2 regions of the Streptomyces sp. NPDC088733 genome follow, and region 1 is predicted to be linked to the other one. Evidence: riboswitches for the same ligand, from Rfam matches in the RefSeq annotation. Region 1 holds a riboswitch; the other holds the start of a gene.
What was found. A riboswitch is a leader RNA that binds a small molecule or an ion and turns the genes downstream of it on or off. The one in region 1 is predicted to bind thiamine pyrophosphate.
Positions count from the first base shown of each region.

Region 1 (3,895 bases):
TGATGTACCCGGTCGGGTCGACGATCTCGTGGATCTGCAACGAGTCGATGATCAGGCCGAGCTTCTCCATCTCCGAGCCCGACGCCGCCCGGGTCTCGGCCGTCAGCCGCTCCCGGTCGCGGATCATCTGCTCCACCGTCAACCCGCCCACAATGGACCGCAGATGACCGGCGAAGACGTTGTGCACCCGCTCGGCCATGAACTTCTGCTGGTCCAGGAAACGCCGTGCGGCGTTGGCGATCGACACGAAGTCGTCGCCGACCTTGAAGATGACCACGCCGTGCACCTTGAGCGGGATGCCCTGCTGGGTGACGCAGTCCACGTTCAGCTCGGCCTCGTTGAGGTCGAGCGACAGCTTCCGCACCACCTGGACGCCGGGCATCACCAGCGTTCCGCGACCGGTGACGACGCGGAACCCCATCCCCTCCCCGACCCCGTCCGCACGGTGCTTGGAACCCGAGATGACCAGGGCCTCGTTCGGCTCGGCAACCCGCCACATGAGCCGGAACAGCACGATCACCACAATGATTGCGACGAGCACCGCGCCCGCCGCGACGCCGATCACCATCGGCACACGCCCCCTTACGATTGGCCCCGAGCGGGGCCGCGTACGGGAGTGTGCGCCTGCGCAAGTCACGCCGAAAGATCCTGGCGGATCCTTGTCGCATTCTTGATACGAAGCCGCCCTGACCCGTCCCCGTCTCGTCCCCGGCCCCGTCAGCCGTAGGCGGGCGCGACGTACACGGTCCGTGGCGGCAGATACTCCACGACCACCACGACCGTGCCCTTCCCGATGCTCTCCCCCTCGGTCGCCGGATACGCGAGGAAGGCCTCCGCACCCCCGCGGACCTGCACGATCACCTCGCCGACCAGCCCCGGGCCCACGGCCCCGGTCACCCTCCCCTGGAGCCCGACCACCCCGTCCACCCCCGTACTTCAGGAACTCACCGTGCCCGGCGCCGGCGGCGCCCGCCGCCCGTGGGGACAGTGTCCCTCCCGGAGCGGTCCGCCGACACCACCAGCGCGGCCAGCGCGGTCGTCAGCGGCACGGCCACCACCAGCCCGATGCTGCCGACCAGGGTCCGGACGATCTCCTCCGCCACCAACTCGCTGCCCGCCACCGCCAGCACGCCGCGCTGCGCGATGGAGAACAGCAGCAGCAGGGGCAGCGCGGCGCCCGCGTACGCCAGCACAAGGGTGTTGACGACCGAGGCGATGTGGTCGCGCCCGATGCGCATCGCCGCCCGGTACAACTTGTGCCAACTGGCGCCCGGATCGGCGTCCCGGAGCTCCCACACGGCCGAGGTCTGGGTGACCGTCACGTCGTCCAGCACACCGAGCGATCCGATCACGATCCCCGCCAGCAGCAGGCCGTGGATCTCGATGCCCGGGTAGAGGTCGTGGATCAGCCCGGTCTCGTCCGAGGTGTTGCCGCTGAGCACCGCCCAGTCGATGAACACCGAGCCCAGCAGCGCGATCAGCAGCAGCGAGCAGAGCGTGCCGAGGACGGCCACCGAGGTACGGGCGTTGAGGCCGTGGCACATGTAGAGCGCGATCAGCATGATCGCGCTGCCGCCGATGACCGCCACCAGCAGCGGGTCGCTGCCGTGCAGGATCGCCGGGAGGATGAACAGCGTCAGCACCGCGAAGCTGACGATCAGCGCCGCCAGCGCCAGGAACCCGCGCAGCCGCCCGACCACGACCACCGCCGCCGCGAAGAGCCCGGCCAGCAGCCACAGCGGCAGCGCCCGGTCCACATCGGTGACCGAGTACTGCAACTCCTTCGGCGCGCCGGGCGCGTAGGACAGCAGGACCTTCTGCCCCTCGGTGTAGTGCCGGGTCTGGGTCGGCTGCACGATCTCGGTGAAGGTACGGCCGGTGTCCTTGCCCGAGGTGACGCGGATGGTCGCCCGCTCGCAGATCGACGGGGTCTTCGGCGGGGCCGCGCCGGGGCCGCCGGTGTTCGGCTCCGCGTTCACGTCCGCGCACTTGACGTTCTCCACCCGCACCACCCGGCCCGACTGCGTCTGCTGGTCGAACCCGACGCCCGAGCGCTTGTGGGCCGGCACCCCGTTCGGCCAGAGCACCACCAGCCCGACCACCACCGCGGCGACGAACGGGATCAGCACCGCGGCGATCACCTTCCGCAGATGCCGGGAGACCGGCGGCACCGGACCGTGGCCATGGCCGTGACTGTGGCCGTGACTGTGCCCGTGACCGGGGCCGTGGGCGTGGCCGTTGCCGGGGCCGGGGGGCTGCGCATGAGGGGAGTCCACGCGCCGATCATCCCAAGGCCCACTGGTGCGCGCCGGAGAAGACCCGCTAGCGTGGTCGCACCTTTGCACACCGCGGGAGCTCGGAGCACCGGGCTGAGAGGGCGCTGACCGGCCGAGGGCCACCAGCTGCGCCGACCGCTGAACCTGTTACCGGGTAATGCCGGCGTAGGGAGTGGGTCTCATGACCATGCAGGATGCACGCGCGCGCGAAATCGGCTGGCACAAGGGCTACGTGACCGGGTCCCGCCCGGACATCGAGGTACCTGTCCGCCGGGTGCACCTGACCAACGGCCAGGACGTGACGCTGTACGACACGTCCGGCCCGTACACCGACCCGAACGTGACCACCGACGTCCGCCGCGGCCTTTCGCCGCTGCGGGAGAACTGGATCGTCGCCCGCGGCGACACCGAGGAGTACCCCGGCCGCCCCGTCCGCCCCGAGGACGACGGCCTCAAGCACACGTCACCCCGCGGCGGGCTGCGCAACCTGGACGCCGTCTTCCCCGGCCGCCCGCGTCTGCCGCGGCGCGGACGCGGCGGGCAGCCGGTCACCCAGCTCGCGTACGCCCGGCGCGGCGAGATCACCCCGGAGATGGAGTTCGCCGCGATCCGCGAGAACGTCGCCCCCGAGGTCGTCCGCGAGGAGATCGCGGCGGGCCGGGCGGTGCTGCCGGCGAACGTCAACCACCCGGAGATCGAGCCGATGGTCATCGGCAAGCGGTTCCTGGTCAAGGTCAACGCCAACATCGGCAACTCCGCGGTGACCTCCTCCATCGAGGAGGAGGTGGAGAAGATGACCTGGGCGACCCGCTGGGGCGCCGACACGGTCATGGACCTGTCCACCGGCCGCAACATCCACACCACCCGCGAATGGGTGCTCCGCAACTCCCCCGTCCCCATCGGCACCGTTCCCCTCTACCAGGCCCTGGAGAAGGTCGACGGCAAGGCCGAGGAGCTGACCTGGGAGATCTACAAGGACACGGTCGTCGAGCAGGCCGAACAGGGCGTCGACTACATGACCGTCCACGCGGGCGTCCTGCTGCGGTACGTCCCGCTCACCGCCCGCCGCAAGACCGGCATCGTCTCCCGCGGCGGCTCGATCATGGCGGCCTGGTGCCTCGCCCACCACAAGGAGAGCTTCCTCTACGAGCACTTCGAGGAGCTCTGCGAGATCCTCGCCGCCTACGACGTCACCTACTCCCTGGGCGACGGCCTGCGCCCCGGCTCCATCGCGGACGCCAACGACGAGGCGCAGTTCGCGGAGCTGCGCACGCTCGGCGAGCTCAACTCCGTCGCCAAGCGGCACGGCGTGCAGACCATGATCGAGGGGCCGGGGCACGTCCCGATGCACAAGATCAAGGAGAATATCGACCTCCAGCAGGAGATCTGCGAGGAGGCGCCGTTCTACACCCTCGGCCCGCTGACCACCGACATCGCGCCCGCCTACGACCACATCACCTCCGGCATCGGCGCCGCGATGATCGCCTGGTGGGGCACGGCGATGCTCTGCTACGTCACGCCCAAGGAGCACCTGGGCCTGCCCGACCGCGACGACGTCAAGACCGGCGTCATCACGTACAAGATCGCCGCCCACGCGGCCGACCTCGCCAAGGGCCACC
Region 1 is NZ_JBIVLH010000029.1:57,219-61,113, forward strand. Features, by position in the region: gene ACIP64_RS35585 (SPFH domain-containing protein) at 1-568, opposite strand, end outside; gene ACIP64_RS35590 (hypothetical protein) at 718-918, opposite strand; gene ACIP64_RS35595 (YibE/F family protein) at 945-2,276, opposite strand; TPP riboswitch at 2,339-2,466, shown strand; gene thiC (phosphomethylpyrimidine synthase ThiC) at 2,458-3,895, shown strand, end outside.

Region 2 (3,895 bases), on a different contig from region 1:
AGGCCGGAGCCCGCCTCCGCGACGCGGAGCTGGTGCAGTTCCACCCCTCCGGCATCATCGAACCGGAGAACGCGGCCGGAACGCTCGTCAGCGAGGCGGCGCGCGGCGAGGGCGGCATCCTCCGCAACGCGCTCGGCGAGCGCTTCATGAGCCGCTACGACCCCGAGCGCATGGAGCTGTCCACGCGCGACCGGGTGGCGCTGGCCTCCTACACGGAGATCAAGGAAGGGCGCGGCACGCCCAAGGGCGGCGTGTGGCTGGACGTCTCGCACCTGCCGCGGCAGACGATCATGACGCGGCTCCCCCGGGTCTACCAGACCCTGCTGGACCTGCAGATGCTGGACATCACCCGCGAGCCCATCGAGATCGCGCCCACAGCCCACTACTCGATGGGCGGTGTCTGGGTCCGGCCCGAGGACCACAGCACGGACGTCCGCGGCCTGTACGCCATCGGCGAGGCCTCCAGCGGCCTGCACGGCGCCAACCGGCTGGGCGGCAACAGCCTCATCGAGCTGCTGGTCTTCGGCCGTCTCACCGGACAGGCGGCCGCCGCCTACTCCCAGTCGCTGACCTCGCAGCCGCGGTCGGCGTCCGCCGTGGCGCACGCCCGGGCAGAGGTCGACGACCTCCTCGCGGCCGACGGCCACGAGAACGTCCGCGCCCTCCAGCGCGCCATCCGCAACACCATGACCGAGCACGCGGGAGTCGTCCGCGACGAACAGGGGCTGCTGACCGGGCTGGAGGAACTCACCGCGATCGAGAAGCGGATGGCGGACATCGGCGTCCACCCCGACATCGCCGGCTTCCAGGACCTGGCGCACGCCTTCGACCTCAAGGCGGCGGCGCTGGCGGCGCGGGCCACACTCGAATCGGCGCTCGAACGCCGCGAGACCCGTGGCTGCCACAACCGCAGCGACTACCCGGACCTGGACCCCGCGTTCCAGGTGAACCTCGTCTGGTCCCCGACGACGGGGATCACCCGCGAGAGCATCCCGCCCGTCCCCGAGGAGATCTCCGCCCTGATGGAGGACGTCTCCACCGAGGGGAAGCTCGCCGAGTGACGCCCGGCTCGCGCGCATTGGCGCGCGAGCCCGCCGGGCGCCTGTCACAGGCGGGGTCCCCGCCCGGTCATTTTCTCCGTACGCACGAAACTCTCCGAGAGGAAGCTCCCATGAAGGTCGTCGTCATCGGCGGAACCGGGCTCATCGGCTCGAAGGTCGTCCGCAACCTCAGCGACCACGGGCACGAGGCCGTCGCCGCCTCGCCCAACACGGGCGTCAACACCCTGACGGGAGAGGGCGTCGCCGAGGTGCTCCAAGGCGCGCGGGTCGTCGTCGACGTCTCCAACTCGCCCTCGTTCGAGAACGAGGCCGTGATGCACTTCTTCCGCACCGGCACGACCAACCTGCTCAAGGCGGCCGCGGAGGCCGGTGCCACCCACTACGTCGCGCTCTCCATCGTCGGCACGGACCGGCTCCCGGAGAACGGCTACTTCAGCGCCAAGCTGGCCCAGGAGGAGCTGATCAAGGCGTCGGGCCTGCCGTACTCCATCGTCCACGCCACGCAGTTCTTCGAGTTCACGAACGGGATCGCGGACTCGGCCACCGAGGGCGACACGGTGCGCATCGCTCCCGTCAAGTTCCAGCCCATCCACTCCGACGACGTGGCCCTCGCCGTCGCCCGCACCGCGGCCGGCGCCCCCCTCGACGGAACGCTGGAGATCGCCGGCCCCGACGCCTTCCGGTTCGACGAGCTCATCCGGGACGCGCTCGCCGCCTCGAACGACCCCCGTACGGTCGTCGCGGACCCGCACGCCCCCTACTGGGGGTCCGAGCTGGAAGAGAGCTCGCTCGTGCCGCTCGGGAGCGCGCAGCTCGGCGCGACCCGCTTCGCCGACTGGCTGGCGCTGCAGAAGTGACGCCCGCGGATGGCCCCTGCCCGCCGGGGGGCAGGGGCCACCGCCATGCGGAGCGCGACCGGGCGCACACGACCCGGCGGCACCTGCTCGACATCTGCGCGGTGCGGCCCGAGCCGTCCCACGCCCTTTGAGGAAGATCCATACAGCCCGCGTTTGGCAGCATTTGACCGTGTTGCCCGCGGGCCGTGCTGATGCCGTGCCCTCCTGTCGACGCGCTGAGCAGCGGGATCGGGTTAGTCTGTCCGTCGTACCGGACACGGGGTGCCCCACCGAGGGCTGAGATCACACCCGTCGAACCTGAACCAGTTCGCACTGGCGGAGGGATGTCTTCCATGCCTTTGACGCATGTTTCCGACGGCCGGCAGACCGTCTTCGACGGCCGTATGCCGGCGGCAGCGGGCGATCTCCGCATCGAGGCGCACGGCATACAACCGGTCCCCGAGACCAACCGCTACGGCGGCCCGGGGCGGCTGTTCACCGTGTGGTTCGCTCCCAACCTCACCATGACCGGCGTGTTCACCGGCACCATCGGCATCGCCCTCGGGCTGGACTTCGCCACGGCGCTCGCGGCCGTCGTTCTCGGCACCGTGATCGGCGCGATCCCCACCGCGTACCTCGGCACCTGGGGAAGCCGGACCGGCGCGGGGCAGTTGCCGCTGGCTCGGCTCGCCTTCGGCCGGGCCGTCGCGCTCCCCGGCATCCTGCAGTGGCTGTCCTCGGTCGCCTGGGACGCGCTGATCGGGCTCTTCGGCGGCGACGCGCTGGCCCGGCTGTGCGGACTGCCGTTCTGGCTCGGCGTCCTGGTGATGATGCTCGCCCAGGGCGCTCTCGGCGTCCTCGGCTACGAGGCCATCCACCGGCTCCAGATCGTCATGACCTTCGTGCTCGCCGCCGCGTTCGCGCTGATCGCCTGGAGGCTGCTCGACGGCGTCCACCCCGCGGCCACGGGCTCCGCCCACGGCGCCGACCGGGGCGGCGCGTTCGTCCTGACCAGCACCATCGCGCTGAGTCTCGCGCTGTCCTGGGCCCCCTACGCCAGCGACTTCAGCCGCTACCTGCCGCGCACCACCTCCCGCCCGCGCATGTTCTGGTTCACCACCGCGGGCCTGGTGGTGTCCTTCGTGGCCGTCCAGGCGCTCGGGCTGTGGGGCGCGTCGGTGCTGACCGACCAGACCGCTGCCGGGGTGGCCGATCTGCTGGGAGGCGGGGCGGTGGGCGCGTTCGGGCTGCTCGCCGTGGCGTTGGCGGCCCTGTGCAGCAACGCCATGAACGACTACAGCGGATCGCTCGCCCTCCAGACCGCCGGCGTGCGCATACCGCGCCCGGCGGCGGCCGCCTTGGCCGCCGCCCTCGGCTTCCCCCTGGTGCTGTGGATGCACGCCGCCGACACCACGGCCCGCTTCCAGAACGTCCTTCTGTTCGTGGGCTACTGGATCCCGGGGTTCGTGGCGATCGTCGTCGTCGACTGGCTGGCCCGGGCACGGGCGCGGGGCGGCGAGGAGATCGACCTCGCCGCCGAGACCGGCCGTCCGCAGCCCGGGCTGCCGGCCGTGCTCGCGTTCGCCGCCGCCTTCGCCGCGGCCGTTCCGTTCATGGACACCAGCCTGTACGTCGGCCCGGTGGCGGACGCCCTGCACGGCGCCGACCTCTCGTACTACGTGGCGTTCCTGGTGGCCCTCGCCGTGTACGCGCCGCTGCGGCTGCGCCACCGCGCGCGGGCCTGAGCCGCCACACCCCCGTCCATCCCCCAAAGGAGCGACCCCATGGCCCCGTCGTCCGCCGACCACATCGCCTTCGCCGCGCAGGCGCTCACCCGCGTCCGGGAGCAGTCCCCGCTGGTCCAGTGCCTGACCAACGCGGTGGTGACGGGCTTCACCGCCAATGTCCTGCTGGCGCTGGGCGCATCGCCCGCCATGGCCGACATCCCCGGAGAGGCAGGACCGTTCGCCGGGATCGCCTCGGGGGTCCTGATCAACC
Region 2 is NZ_JBIVLH010000002.1:322,538-326,432, forward strand. Features, by position in the region: gene ACIP64_RS04845 (L-aspartate oxidase) at 1-1,061, shown strand, start outside; gene ACIP64_RS04850 (SDR family oxidoreductase) at 1,172-1,918, shown strand; TPP riboswitch at 2,166-2,259, shown strand; gene ACIP64_RS04855 (purine-cytosine permease family protein) at 2,251-3,642, shown strand; gene thiM (hydroxyethylthiazole kinase) at 3,682-3,895, shown strand, end outside.
Region 2: linked by a shared signal. The riboswitch ahead of ACIP64_RS04855 (purine-cytosine permease family protein) and the one ahead of thiC (phosphomethylpyrimidine synthase ThiC) in region 1 are both predicted to bind thiamine pyrophosphate.